DNA from 4 places in the Brevibacillus sp. GCM10020057 genome. Region 1 is predicted to be linked to each of the others. Evidence: riboswitches for the same ligand, from Rfam matches in the RefSeq annotation. Region 1 holds a riboswitch; each other region holds the start of a gene.

Region 1 (3,531 bases):
GCGTCCAGCTGTTTTTCGTTGAGCTGCATGTTTGGCTGCACGTAGTCGGTGAATTCCTTGATCTCCAGGTTCACGCCTTGTTCTTTCAGCTTCGGCTGGATGAATTTCAGAATTTCAGCGTGCGGCACAGGAGTTGCGCCGACCTTCAAGGTCACTTCTTGTCCCTGGGAGCCTTGGGCACCGCCCTCAGCAGGTGCCGGAGCCGCTTCCTGTTTGCTGCCGCAAGCGGCCAGCGAGAATGCCAATACCGTAGACAGTACAGATACTACTAGCTTTTTCATGGAAAAATCCCCCTTCTCCTCTATGCATGTTTTTGGTTGTTGAAACATCTATGGAAAGATCTCACTTGCGGCTGAATTTCAAAACCAGCCGATCCCCAAGGGTCTGCAAGATCTGCACCAACACGAGCAAAATGATGACCGTGACAATCATGACATCGGTCTGGAAGCGTTGATAGCCGTAGCGAATCGCCAGGTCACCCAAACCGCCCCCGCCGATCACCCCGGACATCGCGGTGTACGAGACGAGTGTCACCGTAGTGATGGTAATGGCTGCGATCAGGCCGGAGCGCGCTTCCGGCAAAAGGACGTTCCAGACGATTTGCCAATTGGAGGCGCCCATCGACTGTGCCGCCTCGATCACGCCCCGATCGACTTCGCGCAGCGAGGTCTCCACCAGACGGGCGAAGAATGGCGCTGCCCCGATGACCAGCGGCGGAATCGCCCCGAGCACCCCAAGGGAAGTCCCTACGATCAATTTCGTAAACGGAATGAGCAGGATCATCAAAATGATGAACGGTACGGAACGCAAGACGTTGACCACGACCGAAGCTGCCGAGTAAAATGCGCGGTTTTCCAAAAGCTGTCCTCGCGATGTGAGGAACAGGATGATCCCCACAGGCAGACCGATCAACACGGCAAACAGTGTCGAGAAGCCCAGCATCGTTAGTGTGGCCAATGTGCCATCGACAATTTCAGACCAGTCTACATTTTCCAATGCCATCTAAATCACCTCCACTTCGAGACCGCGCTGGCGCAGCGTCTCGATGGCCCGCCGGCTCTGCGCATCATCGCCTTCCAGCTCGACGACCAGCTGGCCGTACGGCGTGTCCTTCATGCGAGAGATGGTTCCTTGCAAGATGCTGAACACGGTGCCTGTCTCCTGCATCGTCTGGAACAAAATCGGCTGGTACGTCTGCTCGCCAAGGAAGGTGACGCGGGCGATCGTCCGCTTGCCGGATGCTTTCTCATGGGCAACGGCTTCGCGCAGCTCCGCAGAGTCTGCTACCTGCTCCACAAATTCCTGTGTGGTCGGGTGCTTCGGCTTGAGGAACACTTCCAGCACATTGCCCGACTCGACGATGCGTCCCCCGTCGATGACGCCGACGCGGTCGCAGATGGAGCGGATCACATGCATCTCGTGGGTGATCAAAACGATGGTCAAGCCCAGCTTGCGATTAATATCCAATAGCAGCGCCAGAATGGAATTGGTCGTCTGCGGGTCGAGTGCCGAAGTAGCCTCGTCGCACAGCAGCACCTTCGGGTCGTTCGCCAACGCGCGGGCGATCCCGACGCGCTGTTTCTGACCGCCAGACAGCTGGGCAGGATACTTGTCCCGATGCGCTTCCAGTCCCACCAGCTTCAGCAGCTCGTCCACCTTTTTGCGGATTTCGTCTTTGGGGCGCTTCGCCAGCTTGAGCGGAAACGCCACATTGTCGCCTACCGTGGCGGAGGACAGCAAGTTAAAGTGCTGAAAAATCATCCCGACGTGGCGGCGTTGTTCCTGCAGCTTTTGATCGTCCAGGGAAGTCAGGTCCACCCCGTCGACGATGACCTGTCCGGAAGTCGGCCGCTCCAGCAGGTTGATGCAGCGGATCAGCGTACTTTTTCCTGCCCCGGAATGCCCGATGATCCCGAAAATTTCTCCCTTTTCTATCGTCAGATCAATTCCGTGCAGCGCAGGAATCGTCTTTCCTTGTACCTGATAGCTTTTTTGCAGATTGCGCAATTGAATCAACGAGTCCACCTCCTATACACAGGTTACTTTAATGAAAAAGTAAAAACCCCTTTTTCACAAACGAAAAAGGGGCTGCAACGTCTATCGCGTTCGCATCCACCCTTCTCATCTGTCAAGATCCAATCAATCTTGTAGGAATTGGCACCGCGACACCCATGTCAGACATGGGCCGGTTGCCGGGCTTCATAGGGCCTGTCCCTCCGCCTCTCTTGATAAGAAAGATTTCCACGTATATATTTTTCATATTTTGCAGTTCGATGATACAACTCGGATTATATCCTTTGGGAATGTCGCGCGTCAATAGAATACTAAGAAAAAATAGTTGTTTCACAATGTGTTTGTTTTATTGTGAATTTTCTCTATCATCTGTCTTGCTCTCCCGGGTGGGGAAGCGCTTCCGCTCCCGACCTGCTGCACGGGCAGCCTTCCTGCGCCGTTCCTCTTGCGCTTTGTCTACCTGCTGTCGCAAGCGGCTGGGCCAGAGGAAATAGCCGCACACCAGCGCGATCGCACCGCCGATCCCGGTATCGAGCACGCGCGTGAACAGTACGTCTGCCGACATCGGCGTCCCAAAGCCGAGCAGGACCACCATCAAGGGTGTCATCAGCATGGAGTAGACCGTGTAGCTGCGGCTGCGAAAGATCGGTCGAAGCGCAGCGAGGGCGGCCGCGAGCAGCAAGCCGGCCGTAGGCGGCAGCGAGCCGAGCAGGAGAGCGCCGCCCAGCAGAGCACCGGCCACGGTTCCAGCTCCCCTGCGGATGACCCGCGTCGCCACGGCAGCAAAGCTGCGCTGCAGCACGATGGCGACCGTCAACGGAATCCAGTACGACCTCTCCTGGTGGAGCAGCGCACCGACCGCTTCCGCCACCGCCATGCACAGGCCCATCCGCAGGCAATACTGCCAGCCGACAAACTCCTGCAAAGAGGCTCTCCACCATTTCAGCCTTTTGGAAAAAGACGGAGCAACCCGTCCCGGCGCTGCTTCTATCCTCTTCTCCCTGCCTGGAAATACCGCCGACACAAGCATGGATGCGCACGCTCCCCAGAGCGAGCCTGCCCCAAACAGGGCGCCCACTGCCCCTGGATGGTGCTGTCCGCCGTAGCTGTTCCCGCCCATCCCCGCGCCCATTACCATAAAAATGATAAACTGTGCGCTCGCGACCGCCGCCTCCCTGCCAAGCCCGCCCACGAGCGCCGCCAGAGCAGAAAGGAGTACCATCCCTGTCCCGTACATCCAGCCGTGATGACCAAGCAGGCCGCCGAGCAGCATCCCGAGTGCCCCGGCGAACACCCTGCGCAGCAGCGCGCCCACTCGCAAGATCATCGGCCTGTCTGCGTGCTGCCGTGAAGGTTCCGCTTCCTCCCCTTCTCCGCTGCTGGCGTGGATCATCGCCCCGTAGGCTGCCAACAAGCCAAGCTCCGTCTTGCCGCACAACATTCCCGCCGCAATCGGGCCGGCCATTCCGATCAGGCAAGCGGCGACCTGCGGCAGTTCGTTCCGCTCCCGGTTGAATA
Region 2 (3,531 bases), on a different contig from region 1:
TATTTGGGACCGGGGAACGCGCCGATAAACGAATCGGGCAGCTGGATGTCGATCAGCTTGATCTTGCCGTCCATGGACAGCTTTCCGAAGATTCCGGTCAACAGGGACGGAATATCGCTGGTGAAGTTGCGGGTCGGATAGCTGACGGTAATCAGCCCGCGCGTCTCTCTGTTCTCAAGCGTCTCGAGCGGAGTTGCGCTCACGGCTTCGCCCAAATACGGCTTCAGCTCGGCTTGCCTTGCTGCGGGCAAATCTGTCCACGAACCGACGGTCATCCCGACGGCGATCGCTTCGGCTTTTTTATGCAAATCTTTTGCTTGGGTCAAATACGTAACGAGGATTCGGTGCTCACTCATTGCCAGGATTCATCCTCCTTCAGGTGGAACAGCTTCGGGTGAAACCGCAAAAGTAAATGAAAAGAGCCCCCCTTCGAGCAGGGAGGCGGTTGTCGACCAGTTTGCGTCTTCGTCTCCTCTCATCTCTCGGGTTCAAAGTCGAGGCAAAGAAAAGAAAATCTCCTGCACTCGACTCTTATCCGTTGGAATTAGCACCGTTTCGCTCTCCATCGAAATGCGGAAGACAAAAAAAGAGCGCCGGTTGCCGGGCATCATAGGGCCAGTCCCTCAGCCAGCTCGCGATAAGAGTTATTGGGTTTGACACCAAAATCAGCGTGTTCTTGTTAGATTCATGATATGACGTTCGGATGCGGGAGTCAAATTATTTTTTGCTCAGTTAACAGATAGGAATTGTCGAGAAAAGATGGGCGTTCACCCGAAATAGGGTGTTGACAGCATCGGGACGTGGTTGTATGATTCAAACTAAACTCAAAACTGTATACGTTGGATACCTTATCCAGAGAAGGTGGAGGGACTGGCCCGATGATACCCGGCAACCGACATGACGCCATTTTAGCAGCTGATGCGACTGAACTGCTGGCGGCGTGCACGGTGCTAATTCCTGCAGAAACAAAAGTGGTCTGGAAGATAAGGGGGACAAAGGCACGTTTCTCTATGCGTGACGACAGCGACCTCTTTTCTTCGGGAAAGAGGTCTTTTTGATGTTTGTTTGACTGTACGGCTGGGCCAAGATGCCGCGCTGGGAATAGACGAAAAAATAGAGCAAGGGGAGAAAAAACATGGCATATCGCGCATTGACAGAGCAGGAAGCAGTGGAGTTTGTAAAAGCATTGCCGGGTTTGTTTCACGAGGGAGCAACACTGTACAGCAAGGAAATCGGCGACGGCAACCTCAATCTCGTTTTCGACATTCGGGACGAGGCCACCGGAAAGAGTGTCATCGTCAAGCAGGCGTTGCCTTACGCTCGCGTGGTGGGCGAATCGTGGCCGCTGACAGTCGACCGCGCCCGCATCGAGAGCGAAGCGCTGCGCATCCAGCACAAATACGTGCCGGAGCTGGTGCCGGAAGTGTACCATTTCGACCAGGAGCTGGCGCTGACCATCATGGAAAACGTGGGAGACCACATCATCATGAGAAAAGGCCTGATCCAGGGCAACCGCTACCCGCTGTTCCCGAAACAGATCGGCAAATTCCTCGCCCACACCTTGTTCTACACTTCCGATCTCGGGGCGAATCCGTTTGACAAAAAAGCCCTGGTCGGAACATTCTTGAATCCGGAATTGTGCAAAATTACGGAAGATCTGGTGTTTACAGATCCTTATGAAAACGCGCCGACGAACGACTACAATCCGTTGATCCAAAAAGAAGTGGAAGCGATCTGGAACAACAAGCCGCTGAAGCTGGAGATCGCCAAGCTGAAATTTGACTTCCTCACCCGGGCAGAGGCGCTGCTGCACGGTGATTTGCACACAGGCAGCATCTTCATCACGGAAACGAGCGTCAAGGTGATCGATCCCGAGTTTGCTTACTACGGCCCGATCGGCTTTGACATCGGTGCGGTCATCGCCAACCTGCTGCTCAACTACGCAGCACAACACGGATTGCAGAAAGATCCAGGGGAACGCGAATCGTACCGCGATTATTTGCTTGCGACAGTAGAGGATGTCTGGAGTGAATTCGTCTCCCAGTTCGTCCAGCTCTGGCACAAGCACGCCAAAGAGCGCAGCGCCCACACCGAAGGCTTCTGGCAGAGCTATGTGAAGCGTCTCGTGCAGGATGCCGCAGGCTTTGCGGGCTGCAAAATCTTGCGCCGCGTCATCGGCCTCGCGGGTGTGGCTGACCTGAACAGCATCGAAGACGCACAGACGCGCGCCGAAGCGGAGCGTCTGGCGCTGGCAATCGGGGAAGCGCTGATTCTCCAACGCTATAACATCGAAGAATCCACAGACATTACAGACATCGTCCGCACCGCGACAGCACGATATTATCAGGAGGCAACGACCGTATGACAACCAGCACGCAACTTTCGCCAGTCAAGTGGGAGAACGATGCTCTCGTCCTGCTCGATCAGACGCGATTGCCTGTAGAAACCGTTTATTTGACCTTGACTACGCCAGAGGAAGTGTGGGCGTCCATTCGCCACCTGCAAGTGCGGGGGGCACCTGCCATCGGGATGTCGGCGGCCTACGGGCTGTATCTCGGCATTCGCAACAGCGCAGCCGCATCGGCAGCGGAATTTTGGAGCGAGCTGCAGGCAAAGGCCGAGTATTTGGGTACGTCCCGCCCGACAGCGGTCAACCTGTTCTGGGCGCTCGACCGGATCAAGGCGCGCGTGCAGGCGGAAGGGGACAAATCCGTTGCCGAATTGAAGGCAGCCGTGCTCGATGAAGCATTGGCGATCCAGCGGGAAGACGCAGAAGTGTGCCGGAAGATCGGGGAGCATCTGCTGACGCTGCTGCATGACGGCATGGGCGTGCTCACCCACTGCAATCCGGGGGCGTTGGCTACTGCGGCATACGGCACGGCGACGGCACCGTTTTACCTCGCCAAGGAGCGCGGCTGGAACCTGAAGGTGTACGCAGACGAGACGCGTCCGGTGCTCCAGGGTGCACGTCTCACCGCCTATGAACTGCAACAGGCCGGGATTGACGTCACGCTGATCTGCGACAACATGGCGGCGATGGTCATGTCGCAGGGCAAGGTGCAGGCAGTGATCGTCGGCACCGACCGCGTGGCGGCGAACGGCGATGTGGCGAACAAGATCGGCACGTACGGCGTGGCTGTACTGGCCAAGGCGCACGGCATCCCGTTCTACGTGGCAGCGCCGCTCTCCTCCGTGGACCTGGAGACCGCGACCGGTGCCGACATTCCGATCGAGGAGCGGCCGGCAGAGGAAATTACGCATGGCCTGGGCAAACAGGTAGCGCCGGACGGCATCAAGGTGTACAACCCGGCGTTCGATGTGACCCCGGCGGAGTACATCACGGCGATCGTGACGGAGACCGGCATTTTCAAGCCGGAGGACATCCGCAGCAGCAAGCGATAGCCTGCAAAGTGACCTGCTTCGCGTCTGGGGGCAGGTTTTTTTACAAAGGAGAGACGCGCCCCTTTGGAACCAGCTATGATGGACATGTGTGGGATGTGGCACAGTAAACGGGAAAAGGGGCGAAAGTAC
Region 3 (3,531 bases), on a different contig from region 1:
GGGTGCCAGAGAGTCGGCGACGAATTCGCATACAGCCTCGAGGTTGGCCATGGAAGTGATGGACGAAGCGAGAAGACAGATCGGCGTCGTATTTCCCGCCGATTTGCCGCAAGAATAGCTGTGTTTGCTTCTTCCAGCCAGCAAACAGGTTCTTGCATCCGTTGACAACATAGATCGGGCTTGACTGATTGAATGCACCAACCAGCAGGAGAGCGGGGCGCAGTCCTGAATTTGTAATGGATACATGCAAAAAAATGGAGCTTGCCCGCAGCCCCGTGCGGTGGAAGGAACAGACGGAGGGAAAACGCGATGATCATGTACGATGTAACCGGAGCGATCTTTGAAGGAATGACCGTGTACAAAAACAAGCCGGAGAAGCAGCCGAGAATCAAGCCAGTCACGAACGGGTACGTGACCGAATCCCGCATCGAGCTGGACGTACATACCGGGACGCACGTGGATGCTCCCTTGCACATGGTGACAGATGGCGAAACGTTTGAATCGATCGCGCTGGAGAAGCTGGTGGGCAGCTGCAGGGTGCTCGATCTGACGCATGTGGAGGACCGGATCTGCCGCGCGGATCTGGAGCCTTTTGACATTCAGCCGGGCGAATTTCTGTTGTTCAAGACGAAAAACTCGCAGGACGAGGCGTTTTCCTTTGATTTTGTCTTTTTGGCAAAGGATGGGGCGGAGTATTTGGCGGACCTTGGTGTGCGCGGAGTAGGTACAGACGCACTCGGGATCGAGCGCAGCCAGGAAGGCCATCCCACCCACAAGGCGCTGTTCGCCGGCGGTGTCATTATCATCGAAGGACTGCGGCTGCGGGAAGTGCCGGATGGGGCATACTTCATGGTGGCCGCACCGCTCAAGCTCGTCGGCACGGATGCCGCGCCTGCCAGAGTCTTGCTGTTTGACGGTGTGACTGTCTCGTAGGAGAAACCGTTTGGCCAGTCTGAGGGAGAATGTGCAAAATGAAAAAGGGGGATGCGACATGCTCGAACGTCCAGCGAAAGGCGAGTACAACGTCTATTACACCAGTTATGTTGATCTCGTGCCGGAGGGGGTACTGCTGCCATTGCTGCTGGAGCAGCTGGAGGAGACGACAGCGAAATTTTCTTCCCTGACCGAGGAGCAGCAAGACCGTCGCTACGCGCCAGGAAAGTATACGGTCAAGGAAGTGCTCGGCCACATCATCGACACGGAGCGGATCATGAGCTACCGACTGCTCCGCATTGCGCGCGGAGACCAGACGCCGCTCGCCGGGTACGACGATGAAGCGTACGTGGCAGCAGGTGCCTTTGCCACAAGACCGATGAAGGACATGGTCGAAGAGTTCAGGGCTGTGCGGCTGTCCACGGTCGCGCTGCTCAAAGGTGTGCCCGATCATGCCTGGTCCAGATCAGGGATCGCCAATGACAGCGAGATTACTGCACGTGCGCTCGCGTACATCATTGCCGGTCACGAGCGTCACCACCTGCGGGTTCTCGCCGAGCGATACGGCGTCTGAACGGATTGAGGCTCACAGCAAGACTTCTATCTGGGCAAATCGTCAGAATGTGGTTGACGGATGGAGAGGAATTTCTTAGAATATACTTCAACAGCATACAACGTTCTTATCCAGAGAGGTGGAGGGTCTGGCCCGATGAAGCCCGGCAACCGTCACGATGTATGTGACAAGGTGCCAATTCCTGCGGGACTGCGGTCTCGAGAGATAAGAAGCGGGCTATTCGTACAGACTTACGAACCTTCTTCTTCTCGAAGAAGGTTTTTCTGTTTTACAAGCGGATGGTTTAGAAACTTCATAGCAATTTTTTTCTTATCCAGAGAGGTGGAGGGACTGGCCCGATGAAGCCCGGCAACCGTCACGATGCATGTGACAAGGTGCCAATTCCTGCAGGAGAAGCTCATCCTGAGAGATAAGAAGGGGATGCCCGATGAACATCAGCCTTCTTCTTCTCGAAGAAGGTTTTTTTGTTGCACAATAATTTACCGATGGGGTGACTGGAATGAGTGTAGAGGTAGTCAAAGTAGGATTGCTGGGGCTGGGTACAGTCGGAGGAGGCGTGATCAAGACGATTCACTCCCAGCAGGAGAAGCTCGCGGCGCGTCTGGGGAAACGGATCGAGATCGTCAAGGCGCTGGTGCGGGACGCGGAAAAGGAGAGGGCCGTACAAATGGGCCGCACCGTGCTGACCACCGACTTTGACGAGGTGCTGCATAGCGGCGTGGATATCGTCGTCGAGGTCATGGGCGGAGTCGAGCCTGCTTACGATTACGTGCGGGCCTCAATCGAAAAGGGCTGTCATGTCGTCACGGCGAACAAGGAGCTGCTGGCCAAACGGGGCGCAGAGCTCGTGGAACTGGCGAACCGGCACCAGGTACACCTGGCCTATGAGGCGAGCGTGGCCGGGGGAATTCCCATTCTCGGCGTCCTGCGCCAGTTTCTCAGGACGAATGACATTACTGGCATTCGCGGGATACTCAACGGGACGACCAACTTCATCCTGACCAAGATGGAGGCCGAGCAGCTTTCGTATCAGGAGGTGCTGCGGGAGGCGCAGGAGCTGGGCTACGCCGAGGCAGACCCGCGCTCCGATGTGGAGGGCTTCGATGCCATGTACAAACTGTATATCCTCGCCCAGCTCGTGTACGGGGAATCGCTGCCGCTCGCGGAGGTAAGCCGGAAAGGGATCGCGGACCTGACTTGCGGGCAGATCCGGATCGCCAGCGAACTGGGGTACCGGATCAAGCTGATCGCCCAGGCGAACCAGACGGGGGACGGAATCCATCTGTCGGTCGAACCAACCGCGCTGCCTTTGGACCATCCGCTGGCGCAAATCCAGGATTCCTACAACGCAGTCCAACTGTCGGGGAACATTGTGGGCGACTTGCTGTTTACGGGCAGGGGAGCCGGGGAAATGCCGACAGCGAGTGCGGTCGTGGAAGATTTGGCGTACCTGTTGACCCAGCCGTTCACACCGCACCCCGTCTGGAAAGAAAGAGAGGGAGCCGCAAAAGAGCTGTCAGGGGGACGGGAACAGTCGCTCTGCTACGTGGAAGGGGCGGGGCCGGCTGCAACTCCGGATCGCGTCCTGCAGTTTTTGCGTGCCAGCGGCGTCGAGGTACACAAGCTCAAGGTCCAGTTCGATCTGGGCGGCGTCCTGCGCGCCGGACTGATTACGTCCGGGCTGCACGAGGAACACACAGATTTGCTTCGCTCCGACTTCGGTCTGCAGGTGCGGTGTTTTCCTTTGCTGCACGCTTCAGAATAGGAGCGCCAGAACCGTTCACGAGCAGCGGCCATTCGGGCGGATGAGGCCGATGCCGGTAGGGCTGGATGCGTTTCTGCCAGACGGGCGCCCGTTTCGTCACCTTTCCTTTTCACAGGAGAAGAAGTACAATGAACAAAAGTTTTGGCAAATGACGGGCCGCGCGCCCGAGCGTGGAGGGGAGCCTATGCAGCTGGCATTGGATCATATCGTTCATTTCTTGCACCGTTCTCCGGCAGAGCCAGTCGAACAATTCCGTCAA
Region 4 (3,531 bases), on a different contig from region 1:
GGGAAGTTTTCCACGCCCTGCTGTGCGAGCGCAGCGGCGATTTTTTCCGCCACCAGATGTTTGTAGCTCATGTGAATCCCCTTTCTCATTGAAAAGATGGAGTGCCCAAATAAAAAACCTCTGCGTCTCCTGTAAGAAAGAGACGAGAGGTTGTGCTCCCGCGGTGCCACTCCTGTTGTTTTTGCGCCAGGCAAAAACCGCTTTGTCTGCTGTATCGGGCAGTCCCGGCGAAACCTTACGCAATCTGCCAGGTTGCAGATCTTCAGGCCGCTTCTCCGAGGTGCGCTTCCCCGCATGGTCTGGCGTCGGGCTTGCACCGTCCCCGACTCGCTTGTGCCGTTTCCATGAGGTACTCTCCTCATCAACGAATCAACTATTCATTAGCATTATAGCTGGTGAGCTGCTTATTGTGCAACTCACTCCTCCGGTTTTTTCAAAATCTTGTCCAGTTCGGAGAAGTAAGCCCGGGTCAGCTTTTCCCTTTCCTCGGCGCTCTGGTTTTCCGCATTCATCCACTGCTGCTTGAACAGCTCCAACTGCTGCAGCATGGCGAGCTCGGCTGCCGCATCTTCTTCCAGGTCGTAATTCTCCGACGGATCGAAGGGAATCAGGCGGTTGTCGTTGCCGCTGCGCAGGTACGAGCGGCGCCAATGGTCGGGAAACCGATACTCCTGTTCGCCAAACATCAGCCCGAGCACATCGTCTGAATCAAGCGGCATAAAGTGATCGTAGTCATCCCGCCGCCCGCCTTCGGACAGGTTGATATGGGACAGGAAATAGCGCAAGAAATGTTCGCCCGACTCCCGGTGCTTTACGATGGAGTATGTCTCAAATTCGCTGGTCTCAAGCTGCTTGATCGTCTCCAGACAGGATAAAAATTCGTCTTTTTCACGCGCCTCGAGTGTATCCACATGGGTTCGCTCCTTTAGTATTGCCAAGCGCCGAGGCTTTACGCCAAACGCTAACGTGCCTCGCTTGCCATTTCTTATCCCTTCAGTATAGCAAAGGAAGGGAGGGGTGACAACGAACGGGGAAGAAGGAAACGCAAAAGGAGCCTAGAGGAAATTCCAGGCTCTTTGCCACGTAGGGGAATTCATAAGCGAGGGCGTTCATCCATTCCGGGGCGCATGGGAGCGAGCCGCTTCAACTGCGGCCGCTCATCCATGAGCCTTGCATTGTAGCGTTTTTCTATCCACCGTCATTAGCAGTCTTCAGAGCACCCAACGATGACCAGCAGGATAAACAGTACGAGCACCAATGCGAAGCTGTCACCAAAAAAACCGCCGCAGAAAGATGTACTCATGTTTGTTTTCCCCCTCCTTTCCGTTATGCTCTAGTCTATACACGGACGTACAGAATGGCGTGGGCGAATGACCAGTTCCTGCAAAAATGGGCGCGATGGAGTCGGATAAAAGCAAATAGTAGACAAAATCTCAATTGACGCGAAGTCAGGGGGGTGTTAAGATACTTGCAAATGTGATCGAGCTTTTTCAAAACAATCGCATAACGATGTACAACTCTTATCCAGAGAGGCAGAGGGACTGGCCTGATGAAGCCTCGGCAACCGGTTAAAATCCGGTGCCAATTCCAGCAAAGCTACGGCTTTGAAAGATGAGAGGATGACTTTTGCGCTTCTGTATCCCGCGGACAAATCCTCTTCTTTCTTCAAAGAAGGGGATTTTTTTGTACCCACATCTCGTTCACTGACATGTACGACAGGGCTTAAAAAAAAGCCAAGAAGGAGCAAGCTGATGAAACCAACCTTTCGCGAGCAGCTTTCCCGAAAAATTCTGATTCTCGACGGAGCAATGGGAACCATGCTGCAACAGGCAAATCTGACGGCTGACGATTTTGGCGGCGAGGAGTACGACGGCTGTAACGAGCTGTTGAATTTGACGAGACCCGATGTGATCCGCTCCATCCACGAAAAGTATCTGGAGGCAGGAGCCGACATTATCGAGACCAATACGTTTGGAGCCACCTCGGTAGTCCTGGCCGAATACAACGTGGCAGACAAAGACATGGAAATCAACATCGCCGCGACAAAGCTGGCGAAGGAAGCGGCGGACGCATTTTCGACACCGGAATGGCCGCGCTACGTGGCAGGCTCCATGGGGCCGACGACCAAGACCTTGTCCCTGACAGGCGGGGTCACGTTCGAGGAGCTGGTGGAGGCTTACTTTCGCCAGGCAAAAGGGATGATTCTGGGCGGAGCCGACGTGCTCTTGCTGGAGACCTCCCAGGATACGCTGAACGTCAAGGCGGGCGGAATCGGCATCCGCAAGGCGTTCGAGGAGCTTGGGACAGAGCTGCCCGTCATGCTCTCCGGCACGATCGAGCCGATGGGGACGACCTTGGCCGGACAGAACATCGAAGCGTTCTACTTTTCGCTGGAGCATCTCGAGCCGGTCTCGGTCGGCCTGAACTGTGCCACCGGGCCGGAATTCATGCGCGACCATCTGCGCACCTTGGCCTCGCTCGCGCAATGCGGCGTGAGCTGTTACCCGAACGCCGGGCTGCCGGATGAGAACGGCCATTACCACGAGACCCCGCAAGGACTGGCAGCGAAAATGCGCGCCTTTGCCGAGCAGGGCTGGCTGAACATCGCCGGCGGATGCTGCGGCACGACTCCGGAGCACATCCGGGCGATGGCGGAAGCGTTGAAAGACTGCAAGCCGCGCGCACAGGTCACGAGGCCGGTCAGCGCCGTCTCCGGGATCGAAGTCGTCTACGTGGAGGACGACAATCGCCCGCTGCTTGTAGGCGAGCGCACGAACGTCATCGGGTCGAAAAAATTCCGCGACCTCATCGCGGCAGGCCAGTACGAGGAAGCGTCTGACATCGCGCGCGCGCAGGTGAAGCGAGGCGCACAGGTCATCGACATCTGCCTGGCCGATCCGGACCGTGACGAGTATGCAGATATGGAGAATTTTTTGCAGTATGTTGTGAAAAAAGTGAAAGCGCCGCTGATGATCGACTCCACCGATGCGAAGGTCATGGAGTTGGGGCTGCGCTATTCCCAGGGGAAGGCGATCCTCAACTCGATCAACCTCGAGGACGGACTGGAGCGCTTCGAGGAAGTCGCGCCCTTGATCCATAAATACGGAGCTGCTGTCGTCGTCGGGACGATCGAGGAATCGGGGATGGCGACCACCCGGGAGAAGAAGCTGGAAGTGGCGAAGCGCTCCTACGACATTTTGGTCAACCAATACGGGGTGAAGCCGCAGGACATCATTTTTGACCCGCTCGTATTTCCGGTTGGAACGGGCGACGAGCAGTACATCGGCTCCGCCAGGGAAACGGTCGAGGGCATCCGCCTCATCAAACAGGCGATGCCGGAGTGCAAGACGATCCTTGGGGTCAGCAACGTCTCCTTCGGCTTGCCAGCCGCAGGTCGCGAAGTGCTCAATGCCGTGTTCCTGTACCACACGACGCTGGCTGGCCTGGACTACGCCATCGTCAATACCGAGAAGCTGGAGCGTTACGCCTCGATTCCCGAGGAAGAACGCAGGCTCGCCGAAGCGCTGCTGT

The links. A riboswitch is a leader RNA that binds a small molecule or an ion and turns the genes downstream of it on or off. The one in region 1 is predicted to bind S-adenosylmethionine.
Region 2: it holds a riboswitch for S-adenosylmethionine, as region 1 does, so the genes downstream of both, mtnK (S-methyl-5-thioribose kinase) here and ACFSO0_RS06385 (methionine ABC transporter ATP-binding protein) in region 1, are expected to answer to the same signal.
Region 3: it holds a riboswitch for S-adenosylmethionine, as region 1 does, so the genes downstream of both, ACFSO0_RS14530 (homoserine dehydrogenase) here and ACFSO0_RS06385 (methionine ABC transporter ATP-binding protein) in region 1, are expected to answer to the same signal.
Region 4: it holds a riboswitch for S-adenosylmethionine, as region 1 does, so the genes downstream of both, metH (methionine synthase) here and ACFSO0_RS06385 (methionine ABC transporter ATP-binding protein) in region 1, are expected to answer to the same signal.

What each region holds. Positions count from the first base shown of each region.
Region 1 is NZ_JBHUJW010000021.1:97,350-100,880, reverse strand. Features, by position in the region: gene ACFSO0_RS06395 (MetQ/NlpA family ABC transporter substrate-binding protein) at 1-281, opposite strand, end outside; gene ACFSO0_RS06390 (methionine ABC transporter permease) at 343-1,002, opposite strand; gene ACFSO0_RS06385 (methionine ABC transporter ATP-binding protein) at 1,003-2,016, opposite strand; SAM riboswitch class I at 2,119-2,235, opposite strand; gene ACFSO0_RS06380 (FUSC family protein) at 2,360-3,531, opposite strand, start outside.
Region 2 is NZ_JBHUJW010000034.1:113,137-116,667, reverse strand. Features, by position in the region: gene ACFSO0_RS10930 (2,3-diketo-5-methylthiopentyl-1-phosphate enolase) at 1-356, opposite strand, end outside; SAM riboswitch class I at 473-644, opposite strand; SAM riboswitch class I at 846-990, shown strand; gene mtnK (S-methyl-5-thioribose kinase) at 1,136-2,365, shown strand; gene mtnA (S-methyl-5-thioribose-1-phosphate isomerase) at 2,362-3,402, shown strand.
Region 3 is NZ_JBHUJW010000043.1:189,918-193,448, forward strand. Features, by position in the region: gene ACFSO0_RS14515 (Gfo/Idh/MocA family protein) at 1-118, shown strand, start outside; gene ACFSO0_RS14520 (cyclase family protein) at 310-933, shown strand; gene ACFSO0_RS14525 (DinB family protein) at 992-1,507, shown strand; SAM riboswitch class I at 1,611-1,718, shown strand; SAM riboswitch class I at 1,814-1,923, shown strand; gene ACFSO0_RS14530 (homoserine dehydrogenase) at 2,007-3,272, shown strand; gene ACFSO0_RS14535 (VOC family protein) at 3,457-3,531, shown strand, end outside.
Region 4 is NZ_JBHUJW010000043.1:1,049,653-1,053,183, reverse strand. Features, by position in the region: gene argS (arginine--tRNA ligase) at 1-71, opposite strand, end outside; gene ACFSO0_RS18900 (hypothetical protein) at 417-911, opposite strand; gene ACFSO0_RS18895 (YjcZ family sporulation protein) at 1,202-1,303, opposite strand; SAM riboswitch class I at 1,518-1,618, shown strand; gene metH (methionine synthase) at 1,752-3,531, shown strand, end outside.